DNA from 2 places in the Burkholderia sp. AU33423 genome. Region 2 is predicted to be linked to the other one. Evidence: predicted binding sites of a transcription regulator. Region 2 holds the regulator's gene; the other holds the start of a gene.
The links. Region 2 encodes FliA, which starts transcription of late flagellar genes. Its sites were predicted from a motif close to CTAAAGTTTNNNNNNNNNNNGCCGNTA; they were not measured.
Positions count from the first base shown of each region.

Region 1: a site for FliA is predicted at 3,612-3,638, ahead of CFB50_RS05580 (DUF4088 family protein). Genes of this name have one in related genera too.

Region 1 is NZ_NKFH01000004.1:614,616-622,598, forward strand. It holds gene fumC (class II fumarate hydratase) at 1-20, opposite strand, end outside; gene norM (multidrug efflux MATE transporter NorM) at 176-1,564, opposite strand; gene CFB50_RS05570 (RNA-binding S4 domain-containing protein) at 1,700-1,918, opposite strand; gene CFB50_RS05575 (hypothetical protein) at 2,189-2,590, shown strand; gene CFB50_RS05580 (DUF4088 family protein) at 2,714-3,499, opposite strand; gene CFB50_RS05585 (AzlD domain-containing protein) at 3,660-3,998, opposite strand; gene CFB50_RS05590 (AzlC family ABC transporter permease) at 3,995-4,762, opposite strand; gene CFB50_RS05595 (AraC family transcriptional regulator) at 4,866-5,765, opposite strand; gene CFB50_RS05600 (CreA family protein) at 5,828-6,313, opposite strand; tRNA gene CFB50_RS05605 (tRNA-Asn) at 6,433-6,508, opposite strand; tRNA gene CFB50_RS05610 (tRNA-Asn) at 6,584-6,659, opposite strand; gene fdxA (ferredoxin FdxA) at 6,763-7,086, opposite strand; gene pncB (nicotinate phosphoribosyltransferase) at 7,409-7,983, shown strand, end outside.
Region 2 is NZ_NKFH01000002.1:236,748-244,730, reverse strand. It holds gene ahcY (adenosylhomocysteinase) at 1-606, opposite strand, end outside; S-adenosyl-L-homocysteine riboswitch at 639-753, opposite strand; gene CFB50_RS01175 (RNA polymerase sigma factor FliA) at 862-1,596, opposite strand; gene CFB50_RS01170 (nucleotide-binding protein) at 1,619-2,437, opposite strand; gene flhF (flagellar biosynthesis protein FlhF) at 2,430-4,175, opposite strand; gene flhA (flagellar biosynthesis protein FlhA) at 4,172-6,274, opposite strand; gene flhB (flagellar biosynthesis protein FlhB) at 6,271-7,470, opposite strand; gene CFB50_RS01150 (DUF805 domain-containing protein) at 7,814-7,983, opposite strand, start outside.

The DNA.
Region 1 (7,983 bases), on a different contig from region 2:
ATCCGAACTGCTTCGTTCATGATCCACTCCTCCAGAAAAGGGGAAAGGCCGCGCGTGGTCGCGCGGCATCAGACGTAATCAGACGTATCGTGAGGCAGTCGCGCCGCTTGCGCGGCGTCTCGAGGTGTTCAGCCGACTAGCATAGCGCCGGCCCGGATTTCGCGTCTTGTCGCGCTCAGTGCGACGACGTCACGAGCGACGCGCTTTTCAGATGAAAGCGCCACGCCATCAGCACGGCCACGCTGGCGAGGCCGGCCGCGAGGCCCCACCAGAGGCCGCGGGCGCCGAGGCCCACGTGGAACGCGAACCAGTAGCCGGTCGGAAAGCCGATGCCCCAGTAGCCGAGGGTCGCCGCGAGCATCGGGATGCGCGTGTCCTTCAGGCCGCGCAGCGCACCCGACCCGACGGTCTGCGCGCCGTCGACGATCTGGAACACCGCGGCGATGCCGAGCAGCGACGCGGCGAGCGACACGGTGGCCGCGTTGGCCGGATCGTCGAGGTTCAGGTACAGGCCGACGATCGCATGGGGCGCGACGATCAGCACGATGCCCGACAGCGTCATGAACGCGACACCGAGGCCGAGTGCGACGAAGCCGGCATGCCGCGCGGCGACGGGCGCCCCTGCGCCGACCCAGTAACCGACCCGCACGTTGGCGGCCTGGCCGATCGCGAGCGGCACCATGAACGCCACCGACGCGACGTTCAGCGCGATCTGGTGGGCGGCCAGCGACGTCGCGCCGAGCACGCCGACCGTCAGGCCGGTGGCGAGGAACAGCGTCGACTCGACTCCGTATGTGATCGCCACGGGCCAGCCGATGCCGATCAGTTCGCCCATCATCGGCAGCTTCGGGCGTGCGGCCGTGACGAAATGGCGGAAGCGTTGCCGGCCGTGGAGCAGCCAGATCAGGGCGAATGCGGTGAGCCAGATCGTGATCGTCGTTGCGACGGCCGAACCGAGGAAGCCGAGGCGCGGCAGCCCGAACGCGCCGTGGATCAGCCCGTAGTTCAGCACCCCGTTGACGCCGACACCGCCGATCGATACCCACAGCAGCCGGCGCGCCGCGCCGATCGCCGGCAGGAATGCACGCATCAGCCCGACGCCGATCAGGCTGCCGAGCGCGGCGAAGCGCAGGATACCGGTGTATTCGCCGACGTGATGCGCGAGCAGCGGCGGCTCGTGGAACATCAGCAGGATCGGTTCGGACAGCGACAGCGCGATGATGGCCGGAATCGCGAGCAGCACGGACAGCGCGAAGCCGGTCCAGTAGATGTGCGGGACGCGCTCATCGGCCTTCGCGCCGCGCGCATGCGCGACGCTGACGCTGACCGACGACAGCACGCCTTGCAGCACCGTCACGATGACGAAGAAGAAGTTCGCGCCGAGCCCGCCCGCCGCGAGCGAATCGGGGCCGAGCGAGCCGAGCAGCACCGTGTCGGTGACGCTCATCGCCATCTGCGAGAGCTGCGCGATCGCGAGCGGCGCGGCGAGGCGCGCGGTATCGGCGGCATGACTGGACAGGGACGGCGGCGCGGCGGCCGTCCGCGTAAGACCGGAATGCGACATGGAATGGGCGCTCGCGCGGGTGCGGGCCCGCGCTATATGTATTTATTTTGAGAGACGGTTAGCTTACGGCTTTATTCGAACGGTGTCGAACGCGCGCGCCGATGGCCATGTCGCAGGCAGGGGGAACCGTCGGCCCTAGGCTTCGCGCACGGCAATGCGCGTGTCGCCGAGCAGGACGACCTGGCCCGCGCGGATCTTGCAGGTCTTGCGCAGCTCGACCGCGCCGTCGACTTTCACCGCGCCGGACGCGACGATCAGCTTCGCGGTGCCGCCGCTGTCCGCGAGGCCGGTGATCTTGAGAAGGTTGTGCAGCTCGACGTATTCGCCGGTCAGCGTGAAATCCAGATTGGGCATGACGAAGAAGGTGCGCAAAGCGCGGGAGGAATCGCCTCGCATCATACGGCACCGCGGGCCGGCGCGCGAGCGCGGTCGGCCGCCGCCCGCAGTTGTTAGGGAGTGTGAGCCATTCGTCAGCAAATGAAACGGTGGGTAACAGTCTGAGAGATTCGAGAACCGGCCGCGCGGGCCGCGGGTCTTCTGTCGTACCTGCTGCGTGTTGCGGCGGGGGACGCAACGGACCGCATCGCTGCGGTTCGGGCTCACAACTTCCTGAGGAGAATTGCCATGTCCAAGATTCGTACGATGCTGATCGGTGCCGCGTTGACGGCGTTCGCCACTTCGGCCGCATTTGCCCAGACGGGCACGGCGGTGCAGGGCGCAGCCGGTGCCGGCGTACAGGCGCAGACGCCGGCGGCAGGTGCCGGTGCCGGCATGCAGGGCGGCGCGGGCGCGAACGCGTCGGGCAATGCGGCAGGCGGCGCAACCGATGCAGTCGGCGCGGCAGCCGATGGCGCGAAGGAGTCGGCGTCGTCGGCCGTCCACTCGGCCAAGAAGCACACGAAGCATGCCGCGAAGTCGGCCAAGAGCCATGTCGGTTCGGCCAAGGCGAAGGCTGGCGAAGCGACCGAAGGCGGTGCGTCGGTCGGCGCGGAAGGCGGTGCATCGGCCCAGGGCGCCACGCAGTAAGCGGTGGCCGGCGCCGCGCGACGCTCGTCCTCGACGGCGCGTCGCGACGGTGGCCATCCGACGGCCCGGTTCGCGTGGCGCGAACCGGGCCGCTTTCATCTGTCGATGCGATCGGGCGCGCCGTTACGGCCGCCGTTGGCTTTGCCCCTGGCCCTGCTGACCCTGCGCCGGCCGTGCGGCCGTCGGGGTGAATACGCTGCGCAGCCACGCGGCGAGCCGGGCGAAGACGTCGTACGGTTCCTCGACGAAGATCTCCGGCTTCAGCAGCCGCAGGTACTCCATGATCTGCTGCGCTTCCTGCTTCTGGAACGAGCCGTGCGCGAGCCCGAGCCGCAGCAGCCCGCGTAGTTCGCCGAGCTTGTCGCGCGCGGTGCTGCCGACGCTCATCTCGCACGCGAGCTTGGCCTCGTAGACCCGTTGTCGCAGCGATTCCGCGAGCCGCCACGCAGGCGTCTGCATCAGTTCCTCGAGCGTCTGGATGTCTTGCGCCGCCCCCTTGATCTGCGAGGCGAGCGGATCGATCAGCGACGGGTCGCCCTGCGCTTCGGCGACGATCGCTTTCGCCCAGTCGCGGCAAGCCTTCGCGAGTTCGTCGGGGGTCCATTCGGAGCGCGACGCGAAGCCGAAGCCGAATTCGCCGGCCTGTCGCATCAGGATCGCGACGACGTCCGGAAATTCCTTGTCGAGCGTGCGTTTTGCCCACGCGTACTGGCCGCCCTGCAGCATCCGCTGCACCGCGTGTTCGGTCAGCGGCACCATGTTGTCGAGCAGCTTGGCGCGCAGGAAATCCTCGAACGACGGCGTCGCGAACTGCGGGTCGAGTTTCAGCGACACGCGGACGAACGCGTCGTAGTCCTTGCGCAGGGACTCGAGCGTGTCGTCCTTGAGGGAAAGGGTGATCTGGCCCATGAATCGTCTCGATGGCGGCCCGTGCAAGCCGGCGGCCGGCACGGCGCACCGGGACGGGCGCAGCGTCGACTGACCGTGCGCGCCGAGGCCGGTGGCGGGTATTCATTCCCTTTATCGGCGTGCCGGGCGGAAACTTGAGCGCGCGTGACCGAGCGTTTGCTCAGGCGGGCAGCCAGTGGGGCAGCACGACCCCTTGCCAGAAAAAGAACACCGCGAGCCCTGCCGCGATCGTCACGAGCGGGCGGCGGGTGGCGGCCGACACGAGCACGGCGGCGAGCGCGCCGACGAGCTGTGGATTGCGCCAGGTCAGCTCGGCCGCGCCGCCGTGCGGCGAGACGGCCATCGGCACGATGATCGCGGTCAGCACGGTGACGGGCACGAAGCCGAGCGCGGTCCGCACGAGCGGCGGGAAGGTCAGCCGTTCGCCGAACAGGAACAGCGTCGAGCGGATCGCGTACGTGATGACGGCCATCCCGAGAATCAGCAGCGCGTAGCTCACGATGCGGTCTCCGTGCGCGAGCCGGCGCGCGTGCGTTCGTGCAGCAACGTGAGCGCGACACCGATCGCGACGCCGGCCGCGACCGCGCCGAGCAGCCCGAGCTTGTACGGCCAGCCCTGCCAGAAGTACGCGAGCGTGCCGGCCGTCACGGCTGCCGCGAAATAGCGCAGCGTGCCGAGTTGCGGGACGACGATCGCGATGAAGGTCGCCGCCATCGCGAAATCGAGGCCAAGCGACTGCAGGCCCGGGAATGCCGCGCCGAAGCCGATGCCCGCGAGCGTCCAGACCTGCCAGTTCAGGTACATCGCGAGCCCCGAGCCGAAGAAGTAGTGGGGGCCGATCGCGCCCGGCGGAAAATGCCGGTAGTGCGCATAGGCGACCGCGAACACCTCGTCGGTCATCAGTGCGCCGAGCGTCGCACGCCAGCGCAGCGGCAGGTGTGCGACATAGGGCGCGAGCGTCGCGCTGTACAGCAGGTGACGCAGGTTCACGATCAGCGTGGTCGCGAGCACGACGACGAAGCTCGCGCTGCCCGCGATCAGGCCGAGCGCGATGAACTGCGCGGAGCCCGCGAACACGGCGAGCGACATCAGCGCGCCATGCCATGCGGCGAGCGGGCCGCCGCCCACGAGCGTGCCGAAAATCACGCCGAACGGGGCGGCGCCGATCATCATCGGGATCGTGTCGCGCGCACCGTCGAGCCATTCGTTCAATGGACGGCGGGCAGGCGATGCGGGTATCGGATTCAAAGGATGCTCCTCCATGAGCTGGAGGATAGCGGGCAGGGGGTGTGCCGGCTTGTATGTTCTTGCGCTCGCCGGATGGGCGATGCCGGCGGTATCGCGATGGCGGGTCGGACGCTGCGCGTCAGCTCGCCTGCCAGCGCCCGGGCGGCACGCCGAACATGCGTTTGAAATGCCGTGTGAAGTGGCTTTGGTCGACGAAGCCGCTGGCTGCCGCGACGTCGGCGACGGGCACGCCCGCGCGCAGCGGCGCGAGCGCGCGCTGCAAGCGCAACTGGTTGCGCCACGCATGCGGCGGCATGCCGGTCGTGCGGGTGAACAGGCGCGCCGCGTGGAACGGTGACAGGCCGGCCGCCTGCGCGACTTCGTCGAGCGTCACCGTGCACACGAGGTCGGCAGCGAGACGCTCGCGCATCGCGTCGACGCGCGGTTCGTCCGCTGCGAGCGGCGCCGGTCGCGGCAGTGCGTCGGCATGGCGCACGATCAGCGTCGACAACGCGTCGAGCATCGCCGTTTCGGCGGCGAGCGGATCGTAGATGCGCGGTGCGCCGCTCGCCGGATCATGAGCCGGCTGCCGGTGCGTCTGCAAGGGCAATGCGCGCTCGCTGCCGGCCTCCATCATCCGGTGCGCCAGCGTGAGCCGGGCCGCAAGATCGGCGTCGCGAATCACGTCGGGCGCAAACCACGGGGCATCCTGGGGGCGGCCGGCGATCGAACAGGTGAGTTCGCGAATGAATTCGACCGGCATGTAGCTGACGCGATAGCACCAGCCTTCATCGGCCGCGCGTGACCCCGTATGCACCTCGCCGGGATTGATGACGGGCACGGAGCCGGTTTCGGCGACATAGCCGCTGCCGCGATACGTGTAGCGTTCCGCACCTTCGAGAATCACGGGGATCGTGTACGCGTCGTGCCAGTGGGGTGCGAAGGTGTGATCGCGATAGGTGGCCGTGAGGAGATCCGCGTCCGGCAGCAGCGGCGTGCGCCAGTAGCGTGCGGAGTCGGGAAGGCGGGTGGCGGACATGATCGGGCGCGGAAGCGGTCGAATCGACAGTGTATCGCTCGCGCGCCCGGCAGGCGCGGGCTTTACTTGACCGGAATCGTCGTGCCGGCCGGCATCGGTACCGCAGTGACGGCGTTCTTCGGGCTGCCGCTGACGATGCGGTCGCTGTAGGTCAGGTAGACGATCGTGTTGCGCTTGACGTCGACCACGCGCACGACGTGCAGGGTCTTGAAGATGAACGACATGCGCTCGCTGAACACGTCGGTCTGCTGCTTGAGCGGCTCCTTGAAGCTGATCGGGCCGACCTGCCGGCATGCGATCGACGCTTCGCTCGGATCCTCGGCGACGCCGAGCGTGCCCTTGATTCCGCCGGTGCGGGCGCGCGACACGTAGCAGGTCACGCCGTTCACGATCGGATCGTCATACGCCTCGACGACCACGCGATCGGAGCCCGTGACGCGGAAATGGGTGTTGACGCTGCCGACTTCCTCCGCGTGCGCGAGCGGTGCCGCGGCGAATGCGGAAAGCAGGAGGGCGAAGAGGGCTGAGCGGAGGAGGCGGTGCTTCATCGACGGAACCGGATGCGAATGCGGGACAGAGACTCTAGCATGCGCGCGACCGGGCGATGAAAGCGGAATGGTGGACCGGAAAAACAAAAGGCCCGTCGAATGACGGGCCTTTTGCTATTTGGCTCCCCGACCTGGGCTCGAACCAGGGACCTACGGATTAACAGTCCGGCGCTCTACCGACTGAGCTATCGGGGAATAAATCGGTACATCTGCATGCTTGTTTGTCTACCAGCAAAAAGCCCGTCCACTTTCAACGGGCCTTTGCGCTTTTGGCTCCCCGACCTGGGCTCGAACCAGGGACCTACGGATTAACAGTCCGGCGCTCTACCGACTGAGCTATCGGGGAACAAACAACAACAGCAGAGAAACGAGATTATATGGAGCGTTGATCAGGTCGTCAACACTTTTGAGCCGCGGCGCACAAAAAAATTTCTGCGGCCGCTGCGCGATCAGCGCTCGAGCAGGTGCAGCTTGTCCTGCACGTCCTTCCACTCGTCCGCGTCGGCCGGTGCCGGCTTGGTCTTCGTGATCGACGGCCAGTCCTTCGCCAGCTCGGCGTTCAGCGCGGTGAACTGCTGCTGGTCGCCCGGAACGTCTTCTTCGGCATAGATCGCATTGGTCGGGCACTCGGCGACGCACACGGCGCAGTCGATGCACTCGTCCGGATCGATGGCGAGAAAGTTGGGACCTTCACGGAAGCAATCCACCGGGCACACATCCACGCAGTCCGTGTATTTGCACTTGATGCAGCCTTCGGTCACAACGTGAGTCATTAAAACGCTCCTGCTTGGCGGTATATATGGGGTGGCGGTTGCGCCAAAACCGGCATTGTAACTGAAGCGCAAAACCCGCATGGCGTGGTCGGCTATCCGGCTTATATCGTTTCGTGATTAGTTTATGGGGGCCTCGCAGGGGGCGCTGAAGGGGCGCGCCAGCGGCAGTGCGTGTCGCGCGTACGCCGGAACGGGCGGTGCGTCCGGAGCGGGGCGGCAGGCGGTTTCACGATGGTCCGGCCCGCATTCGGGTAACATGACCCACAGACCGGGCGGCGCGCGGTGCGCCGGCGCCGGTCACGATATTGGCGCTGCCGTCATCATGATCATCACTTCGCTGCTCGACACGGATCTCTACAAGTTCACGATGATGCAGGTCGTCCTGCATCACTTCCCCGCTGCAAGCGTCGAATACCGTTTCCGGTGCCGCACGCCGGGCGTCGATCTCGTGCCGTACATCGACGAGATTCGCGACGAGGTGCGCGGCCTGTGCTCGCTGCGCTTTTCCGACGTCGAACTCGACTACCTGCGGCGGATGCGCTTCATCAAGAGCGACTTCGTCGACTTCCTCGCGCTGTTCCACCTGAACGAGAAGTACATCTCGATCACGCCGTCGCCGAAGGGCAATGGCGAGATCGACGTCGTAATCGAGGGGCCGTGGCTGCACACGATCCTGTTCGAGATCCCGGTGCTCGCGATCGTCAACGAAGTGTATTTCCGCAATACCCAGCGCGAGCCCGACTATCGCGAAGGCCGCGAGCGGCTGCGCGAGAAGATCAAGCTGCTCGGCGCGAAGCCCGAATTCGCCGACTGCAAGATCGCCGACTACGGCACGCGCCGGCGCTTCTCGAAGGTCTGGCACGAGGAGGTCGCGCTTACGCTGCGCGACGGCCTCGG
Region 2 (7,983 bases):
GCCGGTCGTGGTTTCTTCGGTCACGCCCTTGATGTGCGCGAGGCGCGTCGAGTACCAGGTCGGGTCCGCGTCGAGGTGCTGCGCGATCGACTTGTACAGCGCGACTTCTTCCTCGTTGGTCGGCTTAGCGATCACCGAACGGTCCTTCTCGGCCTTCGCGCCGAGGATCAGCAGCAGCGTTGCGTCGCCGCCGTCGTCCAGGATCATGTTCGCGAATTCACCGTTCGGCCATTCGAAGATGCGGTGCGAGAACTCCCAGTATTCGTCGAGCGATTCGCCCTTGAACGCGAACACCGGCGTGCCGGCTTCGACGATCGCGGCAGCGGCGTGGTCCTGCGTCGAGAAGATGTTGCACGAGGCCCAGCGGACGTCCGCGCCGAGCGCCTTCAGCGTCTCGATCAGCACGCCCGTCTGGATCGTCATGTGCAGCGAACCGGCAATGCGCGCGCCCTTCAGCGGTTGCTGTGCCTTGTATTCGTCACGGATCTGCACGAGGCCCGGCATTTCGGTCTCGGCGATGTTCAGTTCCTTGCGGCCCCAGCCGGCCAGCGCCATGTCGGCGACGACGTAATCGTTGGTAGCTTTGGAATCGATAATGGCGTTCATCACGCCCTCCTTTCTAAAAAGTTTCTAGATTGGTGACGTGAGCGCCGTTCAGGAAGCGGGGCCGACGCGGTTGTGCCGCACGACTGCTTGGTGAAGCCTTCCGAGCCTGGCGGACACAGGAGGTCCGTCGCAACGCTCCTCGGAAAGCGGAGAGGATTGTAGCAAATCGGCGCGCGGAATGCGCAAGCATGCACACATACGGCGCGCACCCGGCACCAGCGCGCGGCGCCGGCGCGCGCGGCCGTCAGGAAAGGGTCAGGACTCCGCGCCGACCCACGCCTGTTCGCGCAGCCGTGCGCGCAGGCGCGCGACCGCCTGGCTGTGCAGCTGGCACACGCGCGATTCGCTCACTTCGAGCACCGCGCCGATCTCGCGCAGATTCAGACCCCGTTCGTAGTACAGCGACATCAGCAGCTTCTCGCGCTCCGGCAGCCGCTCGATCGCCTCGACGAGCGCTTCGCGCAGGTGCTCGTCGAGCAGCGCCGACAGCGGATCGGTGTGATCGACGCGGTAGCGGTCGAGGAACGGTTCGTCGTCGGCCGCGCGGTCGAAATCCTCGTAATAGATCAGCTGGCTGCCGTGCAGGTCCTGCAGCATCCCCTGGTATTCGTCGAGCGGCATGTTCAGGTGCTGCGCGATCTCGGTCTCGCTCGCCGAGCGGCCAAGATGCTGCTCGACCTGGTGCACCGCGTGCTCGACCTCGCGCGACGTCTTGCGCAGGCTGCGCGGCAGCCAGTCGTTGCTGCGCAGCTCGTCGAGCATCGCGCCGCGGATACGCTGCGTCGCGTAGGTCTCGAACTGCGCGCCCTGGTCCTCCTTGTAGCGGCCGGCCGCGTCCATCAGGCCGATCATGCCGGCCTGGATCAGGTCGTCGAGGTCGACGCTCGCCGGCATCTTCGCGACGAGCTGCAGCCCGAGGCGTCGCACGAGCGGCGCATATTGCGCGAGCACGTCGGCCTGGGACATCTTTCCTTGAGCGTTGTACATCATGGCTCTCTCCTTCCGGTGGCGCTCATGCGGCGTGGGCCGCCCCCGCCTCATACGACGGCTTGCCGCCCGCGTGCACGGCGCGGCCCGCACCCGGACGCGGGCGCATCGGCCAGTACAGCAGGTCGGCGGCAATCTGCCGGTAATCGCGCGCGGCGGCCGACGACGGGAACGCGTCGACCGCGGCACGCGTCAGTTCGCGCGCATGCTCGACGAGCGGATCGGCGCTCACGCAGCCCGCGTCGGCGATCGACACCGTCAGGTAGCGGCTCGCGACGCCCGCGAGGTTGTCGAACGCCGTCTTCGCGTCCGCGTGGCTGCCGACGTGATTGGTCAGCACGCGGAACTGCGCGAACGCGTGCGCAAAATGCAGCCGCTTCATGCACGCATACGCCTCGGTGATCGCCTGCGCGGCGACCCGCGTGACGACCAGCACGTCGTGCGCTTCGCGTGCGAGCGCCGAGAACGAACCGTCGGCGCCGAGCTGCGCGTCGACGAGGACGATGTCGGCCGGCCCGTCGATGAAATCGCTCAGCTGCGCGTCGGTGTAGCCGGTGCGCGCGAGCCGCGCCGCGGCGCACAGGCCGAAGCCGGCCGCGACCCGCGCGCGCTCGCCGTCGCGCAGCCACGCGCCCGCCAGCGTCGCGCTGGCCGAATGCACGTCGGCACGCTCGTCGACGACGAGCACATCCTTGCCGAGCGACGCGAGCGCCGCCGCCAGGTTCACGACGGTGGACGTGCAGCCGACACCCGCCGGCCCGCCCGCCACCGCGACGATGCGTGACGCGCGCCCGGCCAGCAGGCGCCGCAGCCCTTCGGCCTGGTCGATGATTTGTTTATCCAAATCGCACCTCGTGCAGCTCGGCGGTGGAACGTGCGGTCAGTGCGGAAAGCAGCGTCGGCATGTCCTCGTCTTGCGGCACGAAGGGCGAGCCGTCGCGCGGTACACAGAACGCGCTCTTCAGCAGGAATTTGGTCGACGCGACGTACAGGTTCTCCGGCACTTTCTGGCCGGTCGACACGTAATGGATCGGCAGCTTGTAGCGGATCACCGTGTCGAGCACGCCGCCGAGGTGGGTCGCCTCGTCGAGCTTCGTGAGGATGCAGCCGGCCAGGTCCGGGTGCTCGCCCGCGCTGCGGTACGCCTGCACGACTTCGTTGAGCGTGTCGCCGTGGCTGGTCGCGTTGAGCAGCAGCAGGCGCTGCACCGGCGCATTCGCCCCGTGCAGCATCGCGATCTGGTCGGATACCGCGCGGTCGCGCTGGCTCATGCCGATCGTGTCGATCAGCACGATGTGCTTGTTGCGCAGCTCGGACAGCGCGAGCGCGAGGTCGCCCGCATCCTTCACCGCGTGCACGGGCACGCCGAGGATCTTGCCGAAGATGCGCAGCTGCTCGTGGCCGCCGATCCGGTAGCTGTCGGTGGTCAGCAGCGCGACCTTGCTCGCGCCGAAGCGCATCACGCAGCGTGCGGCCAGCTTCGCGGTGGTGGTCGTCTTGCCGACGCCCGTCGGCCCCATCAGCGCGAACACGCCGCCGCGCTCCATCAGCGCATCTTCGCTGTCGAGCACCGGCAGGTTCGACGCGAGCACCGACCGCGCCCATTCGGCGGCCTGTTCGAGGGTCTGCGCGCCGTCGCCGGCCGGCATGTTGTCGACCAGCATCCGCACGAGCTGCGCGGAGAAACCGGCCGCGAACAGGTGCTTCGTCAGCGCGCCGTGCACGGCGCTGCGACGCTGGCGGTCGTGCCACATCAGGCTGTCGAACTGCTCTGCCATCATCCCGCGCAGTTCGCCGAGCTCCTGCATCACCGTATCGTTGACGATCCGCTCGATGCGCGACTTCACGGCATCGGCCACCGCGGTGGCCGCGTCGGCGGACAGGCGCGTGCGCTCGGCCGCCATCGCGGCATGCATCGCGCTCGTGTTCGTGTCGGGCGCGCGGGTGGCGGCGGCCGGCATCCGGCGTTCGGCGTCGCGCACGATGTCGCGTGCCCAGTTGGGCGGCGTCGCGCTCGCGGCGGCCTGCGGGGCAGGCGCGCTCGCTTGCGGCGCGGCGGGCGTCGCCTGCGCACGCGCCATCAGCGCGTCGCGCTGCTGCGTCAGGCGCTTCGCGTGCTCGACGAGCCACGGCGCGGGCTCGGAGGCCGCGGCCGGCGTGGGAGCGGCGGAAGACGGCGCTGCCGCAGCCGGCGCGTCCTCATCGAATGCCGAAGGTTGCGCCGTCGCCTCGTCCGCGTCGGCGCTTGCACCGAACACCGACGAGAACACGTCCGGCAGCCCGCCTTCGCCTGCTGCGTACGGATTGACCGTCGGGCGGGCCAGCGCCGCACCCGGGCGCGACACGATGCCCGGCACGGCGGCAGCCGGCACGGATTCCGGCGTGCGCGACGCGGCGATGCGCGGACGCGCCGCGGCCGGCGGCGTCACGGCGGCCAGGTCCGAATCTGCCAGGGCGACGATTTCCACGCTGCCGTCATCGAGCGTGCGGTTCGACAGCACGACCGCGTCGGCGCCGAGCGCCTCGCGCACCAGACGAAGTGCGTCGCGGCTCGTTGCGCCGGTGAATTTGCGAATGTTCAAGCGGAACCCCCGATGACGTTAACGACTTTGATCGTGCGTGTGTCCGGCACTTCGGCATACGACAGCACTTTCAATTGCGGCAGGCTGCGGCGCAGGAAACGCGCGAGCATCGCGCGCAGCGCGTGCTGCACCAGCAGCACGGGCGGCAGCCCGAGATTCTGTTGACGCAGCATCGCCTGTTGCGTGCCGGTCAGAAGGTTGTGCGCGAGGCCGGGTTCGAGGCCCGGGTTCGCGCCGGTGGCGAGCGCCTGCGACAGCACGCGCTCGAGATTCGAGTCGAGACCCATCACCTGCATCTCGCCGGCGCCCGGATACCACTGCTGCGTGATCGCGCGGCCGAGCGACAGCCGCACCGCGGCCGTGATCTCGAACGCATCGCCGCGGCCCGCGTGTTCGGACACCGCTTCGAGGATCGTGCGCATGTCGCGGATCGGCACGCCTTCCTCGAGCAGGTTCTGCAGCACTTTCTGCAGCGTGGTGAGCGAGATCGTCTTCGGCACGAGGTCCTCGACGAGCGACGGCGCATCCTTGCCGGTGCGCTCGACGAGCGACTGCACTTCCTGGCGGCCGAGCAGCTCGGCCGCGTGCTGGACGACCAGATGGTTCAGGTGCGTCGCGACGACCGTGCTCGCGTCGACCACCGTGTAGCCGTACACCTGCGCCTGTTCGCGCATCGCGACGTCGATCCACACGGCCGGCAGCCCGAACGCGGGATCCTGCGTGACGGCGCCGGGCAGCGCGGCAGTCACCTGGCCGGGGTTGATCGCGAGCCACTGGCCCGGGAACACTTCGCCGACGCCGATCTCGACGCCCTTCAGCGCGATCCGGTACGCGTTCGGTCGCAGCTCGAGGTTGTCGCGGATATGGATGACCGGCGGCAGGAAGCCGATTTCCTGCGCGAATTTCTTGCGGATGCTCTTGATGCGCTTGAGGAGTTCGCCGTCGCTGTTCTTGTCGACGAGCGGGATCAGGCGGTAGCCGACTTCCAGCCCGAGCGGGTCGATCAGTTGCACGTCGTCCCAGGTCGCCTCGTGGCTGTCCGACGGCAGCGCTGCGGGCGGCGCGATGTCGGTCAGGTCGCCGGCCGCCTTGCGGGCCGCCGCGCGCTTGGTCTGCGTGCGGGCCAGCCAGATCGCGCCGCCGCCGAGTGCGAGGAACGCGAAGTGCGGCATGCCCGGGATCAGGCCCATCAGCACGATGATCGCGCCGGTGATGTTCAGCACGCGCGGGTTCGTGAACAGCTGGCCGGTGATCTGCGTGCCGATGTCCTCGTCGGTCGCGACGCGCGACACGATCACGCCGGCCGCGGTCGAGATCACGAGCGACGGGATCTGCGCGACGAGGCCGTCGCCGATCGTCAGCAGCGTGTAGTTGGTGCCGGCGGCCGCGAACGTCATGTCGTGCTGGACCATCCCGACGATCAGCCCGCCGATCACGTTGATCGCCATGATGATCAGGCCGGCGATCGCATCGCCGCGCACGAACTTCGACGCGCCGTCCATCGACCCGTAGAACTCGGCTTCCTGCGACACGGCCAGGCGGCGCTTGCGCGCCTGCTCTTCGTTGATGAGGCCCGCGTTCAGGTCGGCGTCGATCGCCATCTGCTTGCCGGGCATCGCGTCGAGCGTGAAGCGCGCGGACACTTCGGCGATCCGCCCCGCGCCCTTCGTGATCACCATGAAGTTGATGATCATCAGGATCACGAACACGACGATGCCGACCGCGAAGTTGCCGCCGACCAGGAAGTGGCCGAACGCCTCGATCACCTGGCCGGCCGCGTCCGGGCCCGTGTGGCCTTCGAGCAGCACGACGCGCGTCGATGCGACGTTCAGCGACAGGCGCAACAGCGTCGAGAACAGCAGCACGCTCGGGAACGCCGCGAAGTCGAGCGGCTTCATCGTGTACATGCTGACGAGCAGCACCATCACGGACAGCGCGATGTTGAACGTGAACAGCAGATCCAGCAGCATCGGCGGCAGCGGCAGGATCATCATCCCCAGGATCATGCAGATGAGGATCGGGCCCGCGAGCGCGCGCAGGTTCGTGCCCGCGAACGGGTTCGGGCGCTTCGCGAACAGGCCGGTGGTCGGGGTGCTCATGCTGCGGTCCCTTGCTTGCCGAGGGTGTCCTCGGCTTCTTCACGTTCGTCGTCGGCGGCGACCGACGTCCCCTTGTCGAGTTCGGCCGGCACCTCCAGATCGACCGGCATCGCCGGGAACGCGCCGCCTTCCGAACGGAAGCGCTTGAGCTGGTAGACCCACGCGAGCACTTCGGCGACGGCCGAGTACAGCGAGCCGGGAATCTCGCGTTCGAGTTCGACGTTGTGATACAGCGCACGCGCGAGCGGCGGCGCTTCGAGCAGCGGCACGTTGTGTTCCGCCGCGAGTTCGCGGATGCGCGCGGCGACGAGGTTCACGCCCTTCGCGACCACCTTCGGCGCGCGCATCTCGCCGTCCGTGTATTGCAGCGCGACGGCGAAGTGCGTCGGGTTCGTCACGACCACGTCGGCCTTCGGCACGGCCGCCATCATCCGGCGGCGCGCGATCGCGCGCTGCTGCTGGCGAATCCGCCCCTTCACGTGCGGATCGCCTTCGTTCTCGCGATGCTCGCGCTTCACTTCTTCCTTCGTCATGCGCAACTTCTTGTCGTACTGCCAGATTTGGTAAGGCACATCGAGTGCGGCCACCACCAGCATCCCGGCGACCGTCGTGCCGCAGCACACGGCGATCAGGTGCAGCGCATCGGGCAGCGCCACGCCGAGCGGCTGCGTCGCGAGGGCGAGCAGCTCGTCCTTGCTGCGCCAGATCGCGATGCCGCCGATGCCGCCGACGACCAGCGTCTTCGCGAACGACATCCCGAGCTGGATCGGCCCCTGGATCGAGAAGATCCGGCCGAGGCCCGAGATCGGGTTCAGGCGGTCGAACTTCAGCTCGAACGTCTTCGACGAGATCAGCCAGCCGCCGAGCGCCATCGGCGCGAGCAGCGCGGCGACGCCGGTGAGCGCGAGGATCGGCAGCAGCGCGGCGAAGCCTTCGAGGCTCGCGCTGCCGGCCGCCGACAGCATCCGGTTCGTGTCGAACGCGGTCGCGCGATCGAACGTGAACGCGCCGCGCAGCATCGCCTGCAGATGCCCGCCCGACGGGCCCGCAAGCAGCCACGCGCCGTAGAACCCGGCCGCGAGCAGCGCGAACGAAGCCAGCTCGCGCGAACGCGCGACCTGCCCCTCCTCGCGCGCCTTCTCGCGGCGCCTGGGAGTGGCGGCTTCGGTCTTGTCGAGATCGCTCTCGTCTGCCACGGGGCCTCCAGTCGGGTACGGCGGAATGCCGCTTTCCAGTGACACCGATTATTCATGGAGGCGTCAAACGCCGATCGGTCGAGCAAAGCCGGGAAAGGGGGGTATTTCGGGGAATCGGGAGAGCCGGCGCGAACGGGGCTGGACGGGAGACGGAACGGTGTGCGGCGCGGCGGAAAAACGTGCCGATCGTTGCGATCGCAAGGTGTCGGCTCCGGACGAAGCGACGACGACGACGTGAAGCGGGGAAAAGGCGAGGAAACGGTGAGGCAGTGAAGCGTTGCCGCGGATGCGACGCGAAATCGGGCCCCGACGCGGCGGCGTCGCGCGTCGGGGCAGGTGTCGGTCAGGCCGCCACGATCGGGTCCGCGCCGAAGCGGTTCGGACCTTCGGTGCCGCGCGAGCACATCCACACGAGCAGCAGGATGGCGCCGACGATCGGGATCAGCGCGAGCAGCAGGAACCAGCCCGAGCGGCCCGTATCGTGCAGCCGGCGCACGCTGACCGCGATGCTCG